Regions from separate parts of the Mycobacterium avium subsp. avium genome, predicted to be linked through region 1. Evidence: predicted binding sites of a transcription regulator. Region 1 holds the regulator's gene; the other holds the start of a gene.
The links. Region 1 encodes LexA, which represses DNA repair genes until DNA is damaged. Its sites were predicted from a motif close to CGAACANNTGTTCG; they were not measured.
Positions count from the first base shown of each region.

Region 2: MAA44156_RS18780 (error-prone DNA polymerase) is a predicted target of LexA. The motif match lies at 3,090-3,103, and genes of this name have one in related genera.

Region 1 covers NZ_CP046507.1:2,075,430-2,080,887, forward strand. Annotated here, with positions in the region: gene MAA44156_RS09605 (PhzF family phenazine biosynthesis protein) at 8-694, shown strand; partial or broken gene MAA44156_RS09610 (peroxynitrite isomerase) at 716-1,200, opposite strand; gene nrdR (transcriptional regulator NrdR) at 1,239-1,703, opposite strand; gene MAA44156_RS09620 (LysM peptidoglycan-binding domain-containing protein) at 1,855-2,349, opposite strand; gene lexA (transcriptional repressor LexA) at 2,662-3,360, shown strand; gene MAA44156_RS09630 (LGFP repeat-containing protein) at 3,367-5,458, opposite strand, start outside.
Region 2 covers NZ_CP046507.1:4,034,170-4,039,627, forward strand. Annotated here, with positions in the region: gene MAA44156_RS18780 (error-prone DNA polymerase) at 1-3,075, opposite strand, end outside; gene MAA44156_RS18785 (wax ester/triacylglycerol synthase domain-containing protein) at 3,247-4,572, shown strand; gene otsB (trehalose-phosphatase) at 4,616-5,458, shown strand, end outside.

The DNA of each region.
Region 1 (5,458 bases):
TCGGGCCATGGGTATCGACGTGACGGTGCTGCGGGTGTTCGCCGACTCGGACGGCAACTTCGGCAATCCGCTCGGCGTGGTGGACGCCGGCCGGGTCGAGGTCGCCGGCCGGCAGCGGCTGGCCACCCAATTGGGTTACAGCGAAACGGTTTTCGTTGACCTTCCGGCACCCGGTTCGTCCACCGCGCACGCCACCATCTACACGCCGCGCACCGAGCTGCCGTTCGCCGGTCATCCCACCGTCGGCGCCGCGTGGTGGCTGCGCGAGCAGGGCTCGCCGATCAACACGCTGGCGGTGCCGGCCGGGATCGTGCAGGTCGGCTACGACGGGCCGCGCGCCCGCATCAGCGCCCGCTCGGAATGGGCGCCCGAACTGGCGCTGCACGAATTCGGTTCGGCCGAGGAGGTTCTCGCCGCCGACCCGACGGAGTTCTCCGACGACACCGCGCACTACCTGTGGGCCTGGACCGACCGGGCCGCCGGGGCGCTGCGGTCCCGGATGTTCGCCGCCAACCTGGGCGTGCCCGAAGACGAGGCGACCGGTTCGGCGGCGATGCGGATCACCGATTACCTGAGCCGGGACCTGCGGATCACCCAGGGCAAGGGTTCGGTGATCGAAACCAGCTGGAGCGCCGAAGGCTGGGTGGGGGTGGCCGGTCGGGTGGTCAATGACGGTGTGCGGCACCTGGATTGACGATCCGGCGGCGATGACTCCTCAGCGCTGCCGGTGCAGCACCGCGGCGAGATGGTCCTGCAGCGGCTGCCCGACCGCGCCCATCTGCACCGAGTAGGAAAGCTCGTCGCCGTCGACGCGGAACCAACGCGCGAGCGCCGTCACCTCCTTGGCGCTGGGGGTCAGCCCGATCGACGTGGTGGACATCCGCATCTCGATGAGGCCGCCGGTGACCGCGTAGCTGCCGACCTCGATCTCGGTGATGCCGCTCGGATGGGCCAGCACCAGTTCGAGCCGACCCGGTTGCGGCACCCGCAGATATCCGGTCTCGGCGTGTAACGGCTTGCCGTCGGCCACCGCCCGGGTCTTCTGGGCGTAGGCCAGAAACGGCTTGCCGACGTGGGAGAAGGTGACCTCTTCGAGGTAGTCGAACGGCTGGATGGTGGGTACTTGCCGGAGCCCCGGCCGGTCCAGGTGCCCAGCAGCGGGGCCAGCGCCGCCAGGTCGGGATGCAAGTCGGTGGGCATGAACGCGAGCCTAGGCCGACGCGGTGTGCGCGGCGTCGTCAGCCCGGGGTCGCCACGCCGCGGTGCTCGCGCAGCGCTTGGATCTCGCGCTCGAAATCGTCGGCGGACTCGAACGACCGGTAGACCGAGGCGAAGCGCAGGTAGGCCACCTCGTCGAGGTCGCGCAACGGCCCCAGGATGGCCAGGCCGACCTCGTGGCTGGGCACCTCGGGCGAGCCGGCGGCGCGCACGGTGTCCTCCACCTGCTGGGCCAGCAAGTTGAGCGCATCGTCGTCCACCTGGCGCCCCTGGCAGGCCCGGCGGACACCGCTGATCACCTTTTCCCGGCTGAACGGCTCGGTGACGCCGCTGCGCTTGACCACCGCCAGCACCGCGGTTTCCACGGTGGTGAAACGCCGTCCGCACTCGGGGCAGGAGCGGCGCCGCCGGATGGCCTGGCCTTCGTCGGTTTCCCGCGAGTCGATCACCCGGGAGTCCGGATGACGGCAGAACGGACAGTGCATGACTGCTCCTTCACCGTGCCGACGACCGGGTACCGCAGGACTTCGAGCGTACCTGCGCCGACGGCGCCACGGCTAACGGAGCCACCGGGCCTCGGGGCCCGCCACCGGCAACAGTGGCATCGGGTCCCGGAAACGTTGTGGCACAAGGAGTTCAGCCGACGGGAGCGATCAACGTCTGGCCGGCAACCAACGTGGGCGAGTTCAGGTCGTTGAGCTCGCGGATGCGGTCGGCGACCTGGGCGGCCGGCGCGTCGGGTGCCACCCGGTGGGCGACGTCGGACAGCGACTCCCCCGGGTCGACCCGCACCACGGCGAGCCGGTCCGGGACGTGGGCGGCCGAGCTCGGCGCGTCGCCGTTGAGCACCTGACCGACGTTGGCGACCAGACCCAGCCACAGCGTGATCGCCCCCGCGGCCAACGCCAGCCCGACCGTCGTCACCCAGGTGACCGAGCGCCGCCGGTGCGGGGCAACCGACATGGCCACCCCGGTGCCGTGGTAGCGGGTCGCCGCCCCGGCGGGCCGGACCGGCCCCGGCCGGCGTGGACGGGTCAGCCCGTCGCGGCCGTACCGAACGCCCTGAACCGGTCCGTTGACCGGACGCCGAAGACTGCTCGGACGCGGCGCAAGCGTATGGATGACTGTCATCTGCGTTCCTCCGGTCAACTAGCTCTCGCTCGTGTGTTCGACTCTAATCGCTTGTGTGTTCGAAACCCGAACATTTGAGCGAAGCGTGTCGCACGAGCCAAACGCTAGATCACGCCACCGACAACTTCGTCGGCCTTACCACTGTCATGCAGATCAGGTACCCGGTCTACGCAAAAGTTACACATGTGTGATTCCGCAGTTGTAGGGTCTTTAGGCCCCAGGCGGGCTCCGTGGCCGGCACCGGGGTCGGGCACGACACGCCAGTCGAACACATGTTTGATTCTCGTCGGCGATGGGGTTACATTCGGTGCCATGGACGACAGCAACGACAGTTCATCAGCCGGACCGGACGGCCGGCTGCACGCCGTGGATCCCTCGCTGACCGAACGGCAGCGCACCATCCTGAACGTCATCCGCGCCTCGGTGACCAGCCGCGGCTACCCGCCGAGCATCCGGGAGATCGGCGACGCCGTCGGCCTGACGTCGACCTCCTCGGTGGCCCACCAGCTGCGCACCCTGGAACGCAAGGGCTATCTGCGCCGCGACCCCAACCGGCCGCGCGCGGTCGATGTCCGCGGCGTGGACGACGACGTGGCCGCGCCCGCCACCGAGGTGGCCGGCTCCGACGCGCTGCCCGAACCCACCTTCGTCCCGGTGCTCGGGCGGATCGCGGCCGGCGGGCCCATCCTCGCCGAGGAGGCCGTCGAGGACGTCTTTCCGCTGCCGCGCGAGTTGGTCGGCGACGGAACGCTTTTCCTGCTCAAGGTGGTCGGTGACTCGATGGTCGAGGCGGCGATCTGCGACGGCGACTGGGTGGTGGTGCGCCAGCAGCACGTCGCCGACAACGGCGACATCGTCGCGGCCATGATCGACGGCGAGGCCACCGTCAAGACGTTCAAACGCGCCGGCGGTCAGGTCTGGCTGATGCCGCACAACCCGGCGTTCGACCCCATTCCCGGTAACGACGCGACCGTGTTGGGCAAGGTGGTCACGGTGATCCGCAAGGTGTGACGCCGGTCAGTCGGCCTTGGTGAAACCGTTGGCCTGCGCGACCTCTTCGCTGGACAGCCACAGCTCGGGCAGCGTGTCCCGGTACAGGTCGCTGCCCGGCGTGTAGTACAGGCCGTAGCGAGCGCTGGCCTTGATCGGGTAACCCTCCGGCGCCTGGTAGGGGTCCTCCAGCGGCAGGTGGATCGTCGGCCGCCCGTCCGGGCCGGCCAGACCGTTCTCCGAGGCGTCCTCCTCGTCCGCGGCGGCGTGCCGCCCAGACCGCGGTCGGGTCCCGGCAACACCGGCGTCGACGGCACCGCCGGCGGCCTCCGCCGCCTCCTCCGGTCCCGGCTGCGGTTCCGGGCGCTCTTCGGGCTGCGCTTGCGGCGCGGCCAGCTCGGCGTATTCGTCGTCGGCCTCGGCGGCCGGGATGCCGCCGGTCACGGCGTCGGCGTCGGGCGGGGTGTGCGGCACGGCGAGGTCGGGATACTCGTCCTCCCGATAGCCGACATCCGGGTAGTCGACCTCGGCGTAGTCGGCGTCGGCGTAGGCGGCGTCGTCGGCGGTCTCGGGCTCGGCGACCTCCGGGACGGCGTCGGTGTAGTCGGTGTAATCGGCCTCGGCGGCGGGATAGTCGGCTTCGGCGAGCATCTCGTCGGAGACCACCGGGATCGAATCGGTGTCGACCGCGTCGGGGTCCTCCTCCTCGAACCCGTACCCGCCGTCGGCGGGGGCCTGGCGCTGCCAACTGACCCGGGCGGCGACCCCGGACCCGGCCGGCGGCTCACCGGACGGCGGCGCGCCGAAGTGCTCGGTGGCCACGTCGGCGTCGTCGTGTCCCCACTGCCCCTCGGCCGCGTCGTAGCCGTGGTCGACGCCGTAGCCGGTGGCCTCGGGCCCGGGCCGGCGGCGGCGCCAGACGAACAGCACCCAGATCAGCAGCACCAGCAGGACCGCGACCGGGATCGCGGCCATCAGCCACCACCAATGCCAGCTGAACTTCTTGGGGTGGGCCGGCATGGCCGAACTGCTCGGCTGGTTCTGGCCCGAGATCTGCAGGCCGGACAGCAGCGGCGCCAGGTTCGACGGGTCGGTGCTGAACGTGTTCTTTGCCCGGTTCCAGGAGATCTTGCCGCCGGTGAACTGCTGGGAGATCACGTCGCCGTCCACGGCCTGGTCGCCGACCGGCGCGCCCAGTTTGCCGGCCGGAGCGCGGAGTTTGTCCCAGGCGGCCCGCATCGCGCCGCGCACCACGAAGGCGCCGTGGTCGGCCGTCCAGAAGATCACCGGCTTGTCGGGGGCCGAGAAGGTGGCGATCCGGCTGGACGGCCCGATGCCGCCGTCGGTCTCGTTGGTGGTGGGGAATCCCAGGTCGCTGCCGGCCGGCCCGCCCAGCGACTCGTATTTGGCCAGGATGTCGCTCTCCAGCGCGTTCGCCCCGGTGGCCGGGGTGAAGAACACCTTGCCGCCGGCGAAGTTCTGCACGATCCCGTCGCCGCCGACCGGGGTGGGTCCGCCCTGCTTGGCGCCCAGCGGGCCGCCGGGCCCGCCGGCCGCGCGCCAGGCCGTGTTGATGGCGGCGGTGGGATCGATGGCGACCTGCAGACCCTTCAACTGGTCGGCCAACCCCGGCGGTTCGGTGCTGAACTGCTTGGTCTGCCGGTTCCAGGACACCTGGCCGCCGCTGAATTTCTGGGTGGACACCTCGCCGGTGTAGGTCTCGTCACCGACCGGCACCCCGAGCACCCCGCCCGAGCTGCCGAGCTTGTCCCAGGCCGAGTTGATGGCGCCGCGCACCACGTGGGCGCCGTGCTCGGGCGTCCAGAAGATCACCGGCTTGTCGCTGGCCGAGAAGGTGACCACCCGGCTGTCGGGACCGGCCAGGCCCGGCACCTCGTTGATGGCCGGGAAGCCCAGGTCGCTGCCGGCCGGCCCACCCAGCGACTCGTATTTGTCCAGGATCGGCCCGTAGGCGAATTTCGCGCCGGTGGCCGGGGTGAAGAACATCTTGCCGCCGTCGAAGTCCAGCGCGAACCCGTCCCCGACGGGATACACGTCGCCCTTGCGGGCGCCCAGCGGGGAGGTGTCGCCGCCGGCCTTCTCCCAGGCCGCCATGATC
Region 2 (5,458 bases), 2.0 Mb from region 1:
GGTCACCCCCTGCGCGGTGCCGGGCCGCTGCCGATGCGTCACCGCGCCCGCGATCAGGACCCGGTCGCCGTCGGGCACCGACCCCAGCCTCGCCGCGGGCACCACCCCCATCGCGTCCAGGTCGTCGCGCAGGAACTGGGTCGGATAGCTGTCCGGGGAGATGCCGGTGGCCCACACGTCGGCGGCGGCCAGCTCCAGCTCGCTCATCCCCGGCAGCGCCGGGATGTGCGAGGACGAACCCACCCCGGGCAGCCGGTCCGGCCGCTGGGTGGCCGCCGCCCCGGCCGCCCACAGCGCCTCGCGCCGCGACATCCCGAAGCAGCCGAACGCCCCGGCGGTCGCCAGCGCCTCGGTCTGCGGCACCGAAAGGTGCAGCCGGGCGGTCAGGTCCAGCAGGGAAGCGAACGGGCCGTTGGCCTTTCGCTCCTGCACCAGCTTTTCGGCCAGGTCGTCGCCGATGTGGCGGACGGCACCCAGGCCGAGGCGCACCTCGGTGCCGGCGTTCTCCAGCGTGGCGTGCGCCAGGCTGGCGTTGACGTCCGGGCCGTGCACCGTCACGCCGTGCCGGCGGGCGTCGGCCACCAGCGACTGCGGCGAGTAGAACCCCATCGGCTGGGCGCGCAGCAGCGCCGCGCAGAACGCCGCGGGGTGGTGCAGCTTGAACCACGACGAGTAGAACACCAGCGACGCGAAGCTCAGCGCATGGCTTTCCGGGAAGCCGAAATTGGCGAACGCCTCCAGCTTTTCGTAGGTCCGGTCGATCACCTCGTCAGGGGCGCCGTGCAGCGCCCGCATGCCGTCGTAGAACCGGCCGCGCAGCCGTCGCATCCGCTCGGTGGAGCGCTTGGACCCCATGGCGCGGCGCAGCTGATCGGCCTCGGCGGCGGAGAACCCGGCGCAGTCCACCGCGAGCTGCATCAGCTGCTCCTGAAACAGCGGCACCCCCAACGTCTTTCGCAGCGCCGGCTCCATCGACGGGTGGTCGTAGAGTACCGGGTCCACCCCATTGCGCCGCCGGATGTAGGGATGCACCGACCCGCCCTGGATGGGCCCGGGACGGATCAGCGCCACCTCCACCACCAGGTCGTAGAACACCCGGGGCTTCAGCCGCGGCAGGGTGGCCATCTGCGCGCGCGACTCCACCTGGAACACGCCGACGGAATCGGCGCGGGCCAGCATCTCGTACACCGCCGGCTCGGACAGGTCGAGCCGCGACAGGTCCACCTCGATCCCCTTGTGCTCGGCCACCAGGTCGATGGCGTAGTGCAGTGCCGAGAGCATGCCCAGCCCGAGCAGGTCGAACTTCACCAAACCGATTGCCGCGCAGTCGTCTTTGTCCCACTGCAGCACGCTGCGATTCTCCATCCGGGCCCACTCCACCGGGCACACGTCGGCGATCGGGCGGTCGCAGATCACCATGCCGCCCGAATGAATGCCCAGGTGTCGCGGCAGGTTGCGGACCTGGTTGGCCAGATCGATCACCTGCGGCGGGATGCCTTCCACGTCCGGGGAATCCGCCAGCCCGCTCCAGCTGCTGATCTGCTTGCTCCACGCGTCCTGCTGGCCCTGCGAATAGCCCAGCGCGCGGGCCATGTCGCGCACCGCGATCTTTCCCCGGTAGGTGATGACGTTGGCGACCTGGGCGGCGTAGTCGCGGCCGTAGCGGTCGTAGACGTACTGGATCACCTTTTCGCGCTGGTCGGATTCGATGTCCATGTCGATGTCGGGCGGCCCGTCGCGGGCCGGCGACAGGAAGCGCTCGAACAGCAGCTCGTTGGCCACCGGGTCCACCGCGGTGACGCCCAGGGCGTAGCAGACCGCGGAGTTGGCCGCCGATCCCCGGCCCTGACACAGGATGTTGTTCTCCCGGCAGAACCGCGCGATGTCGTGCACCACCAGGAAATAGCCCGGAAACTGCAGTTGCGCAATGACTTTCAGCTCGTGCTCGATCTGGGCGTAGGCCCGCGGCGCGCGCTCGGGTGACCCGTAGCGGTCGCGCGCCCCGGTCATGGTCAACTGCCGCAGCCAGCTGTCCTCGGTGTGCCCGTCGGGCACGTCGAACGGCGGCAGCCGCGGCGCGATCAGCGCCAGCCCGAACGCGCACTGCTCGCCCAGCTCGGCGGCGGCGGTCACCGCCTCGGGACACCACGCGAACAGCCGGGCCATCTCCTCGCCGGAGCGCAGGTGCGAACCGCCCAGCGGGGCCAGCCATCCGGCGGCCGAATCCAGCGACTCCCGGGCCCGGATGGCGCCCACCGCCATGGCCAGCCGGCGCCGCGACGGCCCGGCGAAATGCGCGCCGGTGGTGGCGACGACGCCGACCCCGAAGCGCGGGGCCAGCGCGGCCAGCGCCGCGTTGCGTTCGTCGTCGAGCGGTTGGCCATGCCGGGTCAGCTCGATGCTGACCCGCGCCGCGCCGAACCGGTCCACCAGATCGGCCAGCGCCCGCGCCGCCGCGTCCGGCCCGCCGTCGGAAAGCGCTTGGCGGACATGGCCTTTGCGGCAACCGGTCAGGATGTGCCAGTGCCCGCCGGCGGCCTCGGTCAGCGCGTCGAGATCGTAGCGGGGCTTGCCCTTCTCGCCGCCGGCCAGATGCGCCACGGCCAGCTGCCGCGACAGCCGCCGGTACCCCTCGGCGCCGCGGGCCAGCACCAGCAGGTGCGGGCCGGGCGGGTCGGGCGCCTCGGTGCGCGCACTGGGGCCCAAAGACAGTTCGGCGCCGAACACGGTGCGCACGTCGAGTTCGGCCGCCGCCTCGGCGAACCGCACCGCCCCGTACAACCCGTCGTGGTCGGTGAGCGCCAGGGCGCGCAGGTCCAGCCGGGCGGCCTCCTCGACCATCTCCTCGGGCGTGCTCACCCCGTCCAGGAAGCTGAACGCGGAATGCGCGTGCAATTCGGCATAGGGAACCGACGAACGGGCCGCCCGGCCCTCGTCCGGCGGCCGGTACGTCGCGCGCCCGCGCGACAGCGGTCCGTCTGGTTCCGGGGCCGGCGACTCGCCGGCGCGGCGCGGCTTGCTGTCGAGCACCCGCTCCATCTCCGCCCAACTCGGCGGCCCGTTGAACCAGCCCACAGACCCGAGTATATCGAACTGGTGTTCGATTTAATCGCGGCCCGGTACAACCGTTGTTAAACCGATCTTCAACTCCTAAACAAGGTCTTAACGCTGCGGGGGTTACCGCGGGCGGGGCACTGGACGAATACTGGTACGGGTTCAAAAAAGCGGACACGGGCGGGACCGAGCATGGCGCAGACACTCGATACGGCGTTCCTCAAGGCCCACGATCCGGATCAGCACGCCAGCCTGGCGATCGGGGCGGTCGCCATCGTCGACGGCACCGTGCCCGACCCCGCGCAACTGGAACACCTTGTGGCAGAACGTATCCTGCCGATCGCGCGGTGCACGCAGCTGCTGCGGGCGCACCCGCTGAACCGGGAGTGGGTGGACTGCCCGGACTTCGATCTGGCCCGGCACCTGCGCCGGGTGGCGATCGCGGGCACCGGCGACGAGGCCGAGCTGTCGCGGGTGATCGGCCAGGCGCTGCGCCGGCCGCTGGACCCGGGTCGCCCGCCGTGGGAATGCTGGGTGATCGAGGGCCTGCGCGGCAACCGGTGGGCGATGTTGATGAAGACCCATCACGGCCTGCTGGACGGCAACCCGGCCGCCCGCCTGATCACCCGGCTCTGCGACGACGCCGACGCCGACATGTTCGCCAATAACGCTGCAGCACAACCTGTTTCATCCCCGACCGGCTGGCTCGACGCGCTGAGCCGGGTGTCGTCGCTGACCGGTGGGCTGCTCGGGGCGCTCCGGCTCGCCGGGCGGGCCGAGGCGGTGGCGCCGGTGCGCCGCTACGCCACGGTGCGGGTGCCGATCGCCGACGTCGACCGGGTCTGCCGCAAATTCGGTGTCAGCGCCAACGACGTCGCGCTGGCCGCCGTCACCGAGGGATTCCGCACGGTGCTGCTCGACCGCGGCGAGCAACCGCGGGCCGACTCGCTGCGCACCCTGGTCCCGCTGCCGGTCCGCTCGGCGGTACTCTCGCACCTGCCCGTCGAACACGACGACCCGGTGCGCCGGCTGCAGACCGTGCACGCCCGGTGCAACCCCGCCGCCGGGACGCAGCCGGCCGGCATCGTCGAATCGGCGATCGGACTGCTCCCGAACATGGTGCGCGGCAATCTGATTCAGCTGTTGTCCCGGCTGCCGCAGCGTGCCGTCGTCACGCTGGCCACCAACGTGCCCGGGCCGCGCCGACGGCTGCGGGTGATGGGCCAGACGCTGGAGCGGCTGCTGCCGGTCCCCCCGACGGCCACCCAGCTGCACACCGGCGTGGCGGTGCTCAGCTACGGCGACGAACTGGTTTTCGGCATCACTGCCGGGCCGGGCGACGGGTTCGACGTCACGCGGCTGGCCGCCGCCGTCGAGCTGGGCATGGCGCGGCTGGCGGCCCTCGGCGACGATTCCGTGCTGCTGTTCGCCGACCGGCGGCGCCGCCGCGCGGCCCGCCCGCCGCTGGGCCGGGTGCCGCCCGCACACCCATCGGCGCCCGGACACGCACGTCACTGACCGGCTCGGGGCGCGACCGTGCCGCCGTGAGAAGGTTTTCCTCATGGGCGAATCGGGGCCGGTGGTGATCGACCCGCGCCGCCACGACGCGGTGCTGTTCGGGGTCGGCGACGCGCTGGGCTCGGCATTGGCGAGCCAACTGGGACAGATCGGGGTGGGCACCGCGGCGTTCGCGGCGGACGACCCGGCGGCGGCGGCCGACCGGCTGCGGGTCCGCCCGGGCCGCTGCGTGGTGGTGGCCGGCGACCCCGCGGCCGTCGAGGCCGCCCGCGCCGCCGGGTTCGCGTTGGTGATCGGGCTGGCGCCCGACGGGCGCGACGGCGACGGGCTGCGCGGGGCCGGGGCCGACGCGGTGATCGCCGAGCTGGAACAGATCACCGTGCGCACCGGCGACCGCCGGATGTCGCAGCTGCCGGATGCCTCCCAGGTCCTGACCGGCGGCGCCGGCGGGCTGGCCGGTCGGCACCCGGCGGTGTTCTTCGACTTCGACGGCACGCTGTCGGACATCGTCGACGATCCCGACGCGGCCCGCCCGGTGGCCGGGGCCACCGCGGCGCTGACCCGGCTGGCCGCGCGTTGCCCGGTCGCGGTGCTGTCCGGGCGCGATCTGGCCGACGTGACGAAACGCGTTGGGGTGCCGGGGATCTGGTATGCGGGAAGCCACGGCTTCGAGCTGACCGCGCCCGACGGCAGCCACCACCAGAACGACGACGCCGCCGCGGCCATCCCGGTGCTGACGCAAGCGGCCGGGCGGCTGCGCGACGAGCTCGGCGCGATCCCGGGTGTTGTGGTGGAGCACAAGCGATTCGGCGTCGCGGTGCACTACCGCAACGCGGCACGCGACCGCGTCGGCGAGGTGGCGGCGGCGGTGCGCGCCGCGGGCCGG